Regions from separate parts of the Lysobacter sp. CA199 genome, predicted to be linked through region 2. Evidence: riboswitches for the same ligand, from Rfam matches in the RefSeq annotation. Region 2 holds a riboswitch; each other region holds the start of a gene.
The links. Region 2 has a riboswitch for cobalamin ahead of btuB (TonB-dependent vitamin B12 receptor). Riboswitches for the same ligand answer to the same signal wherever they lie in the genome.
Positions count from the first base shown of each region.

Region 1: linked by a shared signal. The riboswitch ahead of metE (5-methyltetrahydropteroyltriglutamate--homocysteine S-methyltransferase) and the one ahead of btuB (TonB-dependent vitamin B12 receptor) in region 2 are both predicted to bind cobalamin.
Region 3: linked by a shared signal. The riboswitch ahead of ACTOWJ_RS19355 (ribonucleoside-diphosphate reductase subunit alpha) and the one ahead of btuB (TonB-dependent vitamin B12 receptor) in region 2 are both predicted to bind cobalamin.
Region 4: linked by a shared signal. The riboswitch ahead of btuB (TonB-dependent vitamin B12 receptor) and the one ahead of btuB (TonB-dependent vitamin B12 receptor) in region 2 are both predicted to bind cobalamin.

Region 1 covers NZ_JBQJIL010000010.1:197,425-199,617, reverse strand. Annotated here, with positions in the region: gene metE (5-methyltetrahydropteroyltriglutamate--homocysteine S-methyltransferase) at 1-832, opposite strand, end outside; cobalamin riboswitch at 1,048-1,247, opposite strand; gene ACTOWJ_RS19430 (GntR family transcriptional regulator) at 1,690-2,193, opposite strand, start outside.
Region 2 covers NZ_JBQJIL010000008.1:88,140-90,332, forward strand. Annotated here, with positions in the region: gene ACTOWJ_RS15460 (SDR family oxidoreductase) at 1-294, opposite strand, end outside; cobalamin riboswitch at 442-684, shown strand; gene btuB (TonB-dependent vitamin B12 receptor) at 854-2,193, shown strand, end outside.
Region 3 covers NZ_JBQJIL010000010.1:177,996-180,188, reverse strand. Annotated here, with positions in the region: gene ACTOWJ_RS19355 (ribonucleoside-diphosphate reductase subunit alpha) at 1-966, opposite strand, end outside; cobalamin riboswitch at 1,381-1,674, opposite strand; gene ACTOWJ_RS19350 (DUF2339 domain-containing protein) at 1,798-2,193, shown strand, end outside.
Region 4 covers NZ_JBQJIL010000005.1:184,174-186,366, reverse strand. Annotated here, with positions in the region: gene btuB (TonB-dependent vitamin B12 receptor) at 1-1,032, opposite strand, end outside; cobalamin riboswitch at 1,167-1,416, opposite strand; gene ACTOWJ_RS10355 (TfoX/Sxy family protein) at 1,582-2,022, opposite strand; gene ACTOWJ_RS10350 (GAF domain-containing protein) at 2,019-2,193, opposite strand, start outside.

The sequences.
Region 1 (2,193 bases), on a different contig from region 2:
GCAGCACGCTTTCCAATTGTTGCGGCGCGCGCACCAGATCCAGATGCAAGCCTTCCACCGGCAGTTGCGCGGCCAATGCGGCGTTGTCGCCGAGCGCACCGAAGTAGGTGGTCAGCAAGCGCTGCGGCGCATCGACCTCGGCCAGCGCCGCGTATGCGCGGCGATAGGCGGCGCGGTCGGTGTCGTCCAGATCCAGCACCAGCGCCGGCTCGTCGAGCTGCACCCACTGCGCGCCGGCGGCCTTGAGCTTGGACAGCAGTTCGGCATAGGCCGGCAGCAGGTTGTCGAGCAACTCGCGCGGATCGCCGCCGTCAACGCGCTTGCCGAGCTTGAGCAGCGACACCGGGCCCAGCAGCACCGGCCGTGCCTGGATACCCAGCGCCTGGGCCTGGGCCAGTTCCGCCAGCGGTTTGTCGCCGCGCAGGGCGAAGCGTTGCTTGGCGTCGAACTGCGGCACCAGGTAGTGGTAGTTGGTGTCGAACCACTTGGTCATTTCCAGCGCGCGCAGATCGCGGCGCCCGTCCTGCAGGCCGCGGGCGAGGGCGAAGTAGCCGCCCAGCGGATCTTCTTCGAATGCCGCGCGGTGCGAGGCGGGAATCGCGTCGAACAGCACGGCGCTGTCGAGCACGTGGTCGTAGAGCGAGAAATCGTTGACCGGCACCAGGTCGGCGCCGGCTTCGCGCGCGAGCCGCCAATGGCGTTCGCGCAGGGACGCGGCGGTGGCTTGCAGCGATTGCGCATCGCTGTCGCCTTTCCAGAACGATTCCAGGGCTTGCTTCAGCTCGCGCCGCGCGCCGATGCGCGGGAAGCCGAGTGGGGTGACGCTGATCATGATGAGTACCTGCGATGCGTGGGCATGACGCAGGGCAACGAAGGAAACCACGGCCGCGCGGGCCCGCACGCGCGAGCGCGTCGGACGCCATCGACAACCTTGGCTTCGACCTTCGCCCCCGCGGGCGAACCGGCACGCCGTACGCGGCCCGCGAGCAAGCGGGCCGGCGCCGTGCGGGCCGGAGTCGGGCGGAAGGCGAGCCTTCCGGTCGCGGCAGGTCTTCGGGCTCGGGACGTGAGGCCAGACCTGGCGAAGGCATCGTCGGAAGCGAGCGGATTCGCTCGCGGCCGATGCGTTCGCTCGTGGTTGGCATCGCCTACTTCAGGTCGCTTCCCGGCGCGCGAACGCCAGTGCCATGACCTGTTTCGTTTCCCATACCGCTGCGGGGCAGCTCCGGATTCGCACCGGATTCCCTCTGGCTATCTCGGGCCTGGGGCCCTCGATGGCGTGTCCCATCGCTTTATCTTTATGAAGCGATGGTCACCGTAACGGCGCCAAGGTACCCACGCCTTGGGGCGAAGTCAATCGTGGCTAATCCGATCCGTGGTCACCCCCATCTGTGGCTAATACGCAGGCGAGCGCAAACCGTGGGCCGGCGCTTGGGGGGTGAAGTGCGTAAGGCGCTGCATCGCTGCGAGGTCTGTTGTGGGAGGGCCTTTCAGGCCCGACACCCGAAGCCGACTAGCTGCCAGCGCTGGAGTCGGGGTTGAAGCCCCTCCCACAAAGACTTCGTGCTCGCGTCTGGATCTCAAGCTTGCCGCGTTGCCGCGAGGTTTCTGTGGGAGGGCCTTTCAGGCCCGACATCCGGACAAGGCGGGCGCACGCCGGCAGACGCGCCCCTGCTCAATCCGGCATGTTCAATCCGGACGCGCGGTCGGCAGCGGTGCCGGCACGTTGAGCATGCCGCCGGCGGCGACGTAGGCGGCGAGGGCTTGGCCTTGGCTCAGCAGATGCTCGTTCATGATCTTTTCCGCGGCATCGGCGTCGCGGCGGCGCACGCAGTCCAGCAGGGCGCGATGTTCGGCCAGCGACTGGGTCATGCGCCCCGGCGTCAGCAATTGGCGTCCGCGATGCATCTTGAGGATGCGGTGCAGATCGTGGGTGACCCGGATCAGCCAGGGATTGCCGGCGTAGTTCTGCACCAACTCGTGGATCAGATAATTATTGGCGTAGTAACGCGCGATATCGCCAAGCTCGGCCGCCTCTTCCATATCGGCGTGGAGCGCTTCCAGGCGCTTTACGCCGGCTTCGTCGATCCGGCGCACGCATTCGTAGGCGCAGCGGCCTTCGAGCATGGCCATGACCGGGAACAACTGGTTCAGATCTTCCAGCGACAACCGGGTGACCCGGCTGCCGCGCCC
Region 2 (2,193 bases):
TGGCGCGCTGGCGGCGATGACCAGATGATCGATCTGGCCGGTCCGGTCGAACAGGCGGCGCAGGCTGTCGCGGTCTTCGAGCTGAGCCTGGTGGGTCTGGATCGGCGACTTGGCCAGAGGGCGCAGGGTCTCGGCGGATTCTTCGAGCCGGTCCAGGTCGCCGCAGGCCAGGATCAGCTCGCCGCGACGGCGCGACAGGCGCGCCGACACCGCGCGGCCGATCCCGGATTGGGCGCCGATGACCACGCTGCGGACGATCGGGGCGGTGCTCAAACGCAAGTCGGGGGCACTCATGGCGAATGACTCGGGTGTGCTGGGATGGCAGGCATCGTCCGCGACCGGCCCGGGAGAATGAATCAGACGCGTCTGAAATGTGCCAATACGCCTGCGCGCATGCCTGTTTGAGTCCCATACCCTGGCGTTGGCATACGGACGCACTGTTAAGATGCCCGCGCTCAAGGTGATCGCCGGCACAGTCCGGCGATTGAAACGGGAATCCGGTCGCGCGCTGGTCTGCCAACGCGCTCATGCCGGAGCTGCCCCCGCAACGGTAGGCGAGTCAACGCACCGCAATGGCCACTGTGCTCAGGCACGGGAAGGCGCGGTTCGGGAATCGGGTCCGCAGGATCGGACCGGTCGATTCCGCTCGCGAGCCCGGAGACCGGCCCAGAGCGTGAACCGACAGGCGGAGGGCCTGCGTCTCGGGGATCGTGCGCTTGCGCGTCTCTCCTGGCTGCTCTCCGCGTGTCCCGACCCTGTCTGGTCCGCGCGGGTGAGGCGCGGCCTTGGAGATTTGCCAGTGATTGCGTCCGTTGAATTCGTTTCCTCCCGCGCGACCGGCGCGGGCCCGCGGATGCGCGCGGGTTTGTCCGCGGCGTTGATGTCGGCGATGTTCGCGGCGCAGGCCGCGCCGGCCGCGGTCGACCTGGATCAGGTGGTGGTCACCGCCACGCGCACCGCGCAAACCCAGGACGCCACCCTGGCCGCGGTCACGGTGATCGACCGGGCCGAAATCGAGCGCCTGCAGCCGGCCTCGCTGCCGGATCTGCTGCGCGGCACGCCGGGCGCCTCGCTGGCCAACAACGGCGGTCCGGGCAAATCCACTTCGCTGTTCTTGCGCGGCACCGAATCGGACCACGTGCTGGTGTTGGTCGACGGCATCAAGCTCGGTTCGGCGACCAGCGGCGGCGCCTCGCTGCAGGACATTCCGGTCGAGCAGATCGAACGGGTGGAGATCGTGCGCGGCCCGTTCTCCAGTCTGTACGGTTCCGAGGCCATCGGCGGGGTGATCCAGATATTCACCCGGCGACCGCAGGGTCCGTTCGTGCCGAACTTCAGCGCGTCGATCGGCAGCAACCGGACCCATCGCGCTTCGGCCGGCGTCGCCGGCAAGGGCGAGCGCGCCTGGTACTCGATCAACGCCGCGCACGAGGACACCGACGGCATCAACGCCTGCCGCGGCAAACCCTCGCCGGGCGGCGCGGGCTGCTTCACCCATTCGCCCGATCGCGACGGCTACCGCAACAGCTCGCTGACCGCGCAGGGCGGCTACCGCTTCAACGAGCGATGGGACGCGCAAGCGCGGGTGTTCCGCGCGCAGGGCAACAACCAGTACGACGGCAGCCAGAACAATCAGGCCGACACCGTGCAGCAGGTGTTCGGCGCCAAGCTGGGATACCGGCCCAGCGATCGCGTCGCGCTGAGCTTCAATGCCGGTCAGAGCCAGGACCTGAGCGACAACTACAAGGACGGCCGGTATTCGAGCACGTTCGATACGCGCCGGCGCCTGGGTTCGGTGCAGGGGGATTTCAGCTTCGGATCCAACGTATTCAGTGGCGGCTTCGATTGGCAGCGCGACGAAGTGGAAAGCAACACCCGATACGCGCGCGATCGCCGCATCCTGCGCGGCGCGTTCGGCCAGTGGCAGGGCGATTTCGGGGCTCAGTCGCTGCAGGCCAGCCTGCGTCGCGACGACGACAGCCAGTTCGGCGGGCAAACCACCGGCAGCGTGTTGTGGGGTTGGGATTTCACCGATCGCCTGCGCGTGACCGCGAGCTACGGTACCGCGTTCAAGGCGCCGACCTTCAATGAGCTGTATTACCCCGGTTACGGCAATCCGGACTTGTCGCCGGAGACCTCGCGCAGCTTCGAACTCGGCCTGCGCGGCACCTTCGGCGAACAGCGCAAGCAGGT
Region 3 (2,193 bases), on a different contig from region 2:
GTTGAGGTTGTGGGTGCGGCGCGCTTCGTCGCCGGTGTTGTCGCGCAGTTCCAGGAATTCTTCGACGTCGGCGTGCCACGGCTCCAGGTACACGCAGGCCGCGCCCTTGCGCTTGCCGCCCTGGTTGACCGCGGCGACCGAGGCATCGAGGGTCTTCAGCCACGGCACGATGCCGTTGCTCAGGCCGTTGGTGGAACGGATCAGCGAGCCGCGCGAACGGATGCGCGTATAGCTCAGGCCGATGCCGCCGCTGAACTTGCTGAGCTTGGCCACGTCCATGTAGCGCTTGTAGATCGCTTCCAGCGAATCGTCGGGCGAATCGAGCAGGAAGCAGCTCGACAGCTGCTCATGCGTCGTGCCGGCATTGAAGAGAGTCGGCGAGGACGGGATGTAGTCGAGCTGGGCCATGCGCCGGTACAGCGCCAGCGCGTCGCTGACATCTTCGCTGAGCGCGCAGGCGATGCGCAGGAAGAACTGCTGCGGGGTCTCGATGACGGTGCGCGCGGTCGGATGGCGCAGCAGGTAGCGGTCATAGAGCGTGCGCAGGCCGAAGTAATCGAACTTGGCGTCGAGGCTGCGGTCGATGGCGTCGTTGAGCTTGCGCGCGTTGGCCTGGACGAAGGTCACCAGGCGCTCGTTGATCAGGCCCAGCTCATGGCCGCGCTGGATCGATTGCGAGAACGCGTGGATCTCGATGCCGGCGACTTCCTTCTCGATCACCCCGGCGAGCAGGCGCGCGGCGAGGCGGCCGTATTCGGGTTCTTCCGCGGTCAGCAGGGCGGCGGTGCGGATCGACAGTTCGTCGAGTTCCTGCGTGGTCGCGCCGTCGTACAGGCCGGAGATGGTGCGGGTGGCCACTCGCATGGGATCGATCGCGTACAAGTTCTCGCCGCTGCGGGTCACCGCGCGCACGATCTTGTTCAGATCGACCGGCTCGCGGCGACCGTTGCGCTTGGTCACGCTCATGGTCAGGTTGGCCGCGGGCGGAGTCAGGGCGAAGCCGGGCGCGTCTTGCGCGGTACGGGCTGCGGCCGGCTTGGCGGCGGAAGAGGGGGCGGCGTCCGTGGCGGGGGCGACGGACGGATCGGATGCGAGTGTGGTCATGGCATTACTCCGGGACGTGGGTGCACGGTGCGGAGAACGCGGACGCGCCAGCGACGACGAACCGCACGCGCGGTGTCACCGATGGCACGGCCGTGCCCCCGCGGGCGCAGAGCTTGGAAGCGTGCTGGCTGGGTGTCGCACGGCCCGAGACGCGAGGTCCGGGACGGTCCGCTCCGCGCATGGCGCCGGAACGTACGGGCGCGACGGGTGCTCCGTCGTGCTGCGACACCGGCCGTCTTCCTCCGAAGACTCCTTTGGGCCGGTACCGCGCGGTTGTGCGACGCGCGGCTGTCGGCAGGTCTTCGGGCTCGGGACTCGGAGCGAGAAACGGGCAAAGAGAAGTGAGCGACGAGTGGCGACCCGAATCTCACTTTTCTTTGCCCGCTTGCTCGTTCCTCCTACCGGGGTCGCTTCCCAGGCTTAACGCCCAGTGCCATGACCCGTTCGTTTCCCACACCGCTGCGGGGCAGCGCCGGCTTCGGACCCCGCCGCGAATGCTCGCGGGCGCGTCCCTACCGGCTTCCCTTTTCAGCCGATCGCAAAATCGGCACCGACGCACACAACATAGTGGGGTTGTTCGATTTCGTCAACGCGATATGTGGTGAATGAATGATGTATATAGCGGGTGAAGACGGGCCCTCCATCCGCCGCGCCTTGGTGTAACGTGCCGCTCATAAGGAACGGGGAACTGTGATGGAAGCACTGATTGTCTTGCTGGTACTGGGTTTGCTGCTGGTGCCGGTGTTGCTCATCGTCGCCCTGGTCCAGATCTCCGGATTGAAATCCCGGGTGAGCGGGCTGGAACGCACCCTGGCCCAACTGCGTGTGGCCGCGACCATCCCCGTGGCACATGACCGCTCCGAGGAGACCCTGGCTGAGCGGATCGCGCGCGAAGCGCCGCCGGCTCCGGCGGCTCCCGCGCGGCCGCAGGCCGGCGCGGTACCGGCCGCCGCGACGCCCCCGTCGGTCGCGTCGCCGCCACCGCTGCCGGCGACGCCCGCCGCCGCGGCCGCGACGCCTCCGCCCTTGCCGTCGCAACCGCCACCGCCACCGCGTCCGGCCACGCCGTCGCCGCCGCGCGTGCCGGCC
Region 4 (2,193 bases), on a different contig from region 2:
CAACACGTGGCCGTCGAAGAGGTTGAAATCGGCCTGCAACGTCGCGCTGTCGCGATCGGTCCGGAAATAGCTGAGCGGACGATCGAAAATAGTGCCGGTGGGGAACGCACGGGGGAGGAGATCGTAGTTGTCGGAAGCATCCACGTTGCGACCCGCGCTCAACTGCACGTTGATCCTTTCCGACGGCTTCCAGATGAGCTTGCCGCCGATCACTTGCTGGATCGTTTCGGAATAATTGCCGAAGCTGCCGTCGTATTCGTTCTGACCTTCCACGCGCAGCGCCTGACCTTCGATGCTCCACTGCTCGTTGAACTCGATACCGCCGCGCAGCGACAGCGCGTGGCTCTCGTAGCCGTCGCGGTCGGGCTCGTCGGTGAAGCAGCCGGCGAACACCGGGAAGCCGGCGCCGCGGCAGGCGTTGATGCCCTGGGTCTTGCGGAAGCTGTAGTCGGCGCCGAACCAGCTGCCGCCGCTGCGGCCGCCGAAGCCGGTGCCGAATTCGACGGTGCCGTTGCTGCCGCCGCCGGCGTGCACACGCGGGGCGAAGCCCTGCCGTTCGCGGCGGGTGAACACCTGGATCACGCCGCCGATGGCGTCGGCGCCGTACAGGCTCGAGCGCGGGCCGCGCACGATTTCGATCCGGTCGATCAGTTCCAGCGGAAGATCCTGCAGCGCCGCCAGACCCGAGGTCGGCGAACCGATGCGGATGCCGTCGACCAACACCAGCACGTGATCGGATTCGCTGCCGCGCAGGAACAGCGTGGTCAGCTTGCCGGGACCGCCCTGGTTGGCCAGGGTGATGCCGGCGCGGCCGCGCAGCAGATCGTTGAGATCGCGCGCCTGGCTGCGTTCGATATCGGCGCGGTCGAGCACATCGACCGGGGTCAGCAGATCGTTGACGCTGACTGCGGTGCGGTTGGCGGTGACCACGACCTGATCGAGATCGGTGGCATCGCCGGCGGGCGCGGCGAGGGCGGTGGCCGGCAGCGCGAGCGCGCAGGCAATGGCGAAAGACAGGTTCAGGCAACGCATGTGGGGACTCCAGCGCACGCGCGATCCAGCGCGCGACGACAAACGGCTAATGGGCGGCGGCGTGGAAAGGGAGATATAGGCAGGCGAACCAGCGCGCGAAGACGCTGCCGCCGCCGCAATGCCCTCCGCATCGCAACCTGTGGCGCGTCGAGGCCGGTCTCCGGACTCGCAAGCAGAACCGATGGCGTCGGTTCCCGGACGCGGCGCCTTCCCGTGACTGTGCACAGTGGCGGTGGCCGCGACCTGACTTGCTTACCGTTGCGGGGGCAGTGCCGGAATGGGCGGGGCGGGTCGGACTCTCCGACCGGACCTGAGCGCTTCACCGGCTTCCCGTTTCAACCCCGGCGGCTGGGCCGTGGGGTCACCTCGAAGCGGGCGCAGTGTACGCGATGTGGGGACGCACCGCCCGGACAGCGGCCGAAGCCCACGGTAGAAGCGGTGCGAGCCGCGACCGCAGGGTGTCCGCCCGCGTCGTCAGTTACATCGTAGTTGCCTTGCCGCGGTCGCGGCTCGCGCCGCTCCTACACAGGAGCGGACCGCTTGGCGCCTTCAATCGCGGTGGTCGTCCTCGTCGCGCCCACCGGGCGCGTCCTCGTCGGCCGGCCCATCGAGCTCGCCATCGCCGTCACGCTGATAGCCGCCTCCGAATCCGGAAGGCTCTTCCTCGCGTTCCTGCGCATGCATTGTGGTGTGCACCGGCGCGGCGGCCGGTTTGTTGCGCGGCGCCGGCAGCAGCGCGGTGGCCGCTTCGGCGGCCAGGATCAGTTCCTGGCGGCGCTCGTCGCTGATCTCCTGCCAATGGCAGTCCAGCAGCGCGCCTTCGATCGCGTAGAGCAGGTTCAAGGTCGGCTTGAAGCCGGCGCGCTTGACCCGCATGAACGCCTCGACCGTGCCGACCGCGGCGATGTCCTCGTGCGTGCGCAGGCCGACCTGGCGCAACCAGGCCGCGCTCTTGGGCCCGATGTTGCGCATCTTCGGTGCAGTGCTCATGCCAGCGACTCCACATAGACCCGCGCCAACGTTTCCAGTCCGGCCTGATCGTCGGCGTCGAAACGCGCCGGCACCGGGCTGTCCAGATCGAACACGCCGATCAGCTGGCCGTCGCGCACCAGCGGCACCACCACCTCCGAACGCGAAGCCGCGTCGCAGGCGATGTGGCCG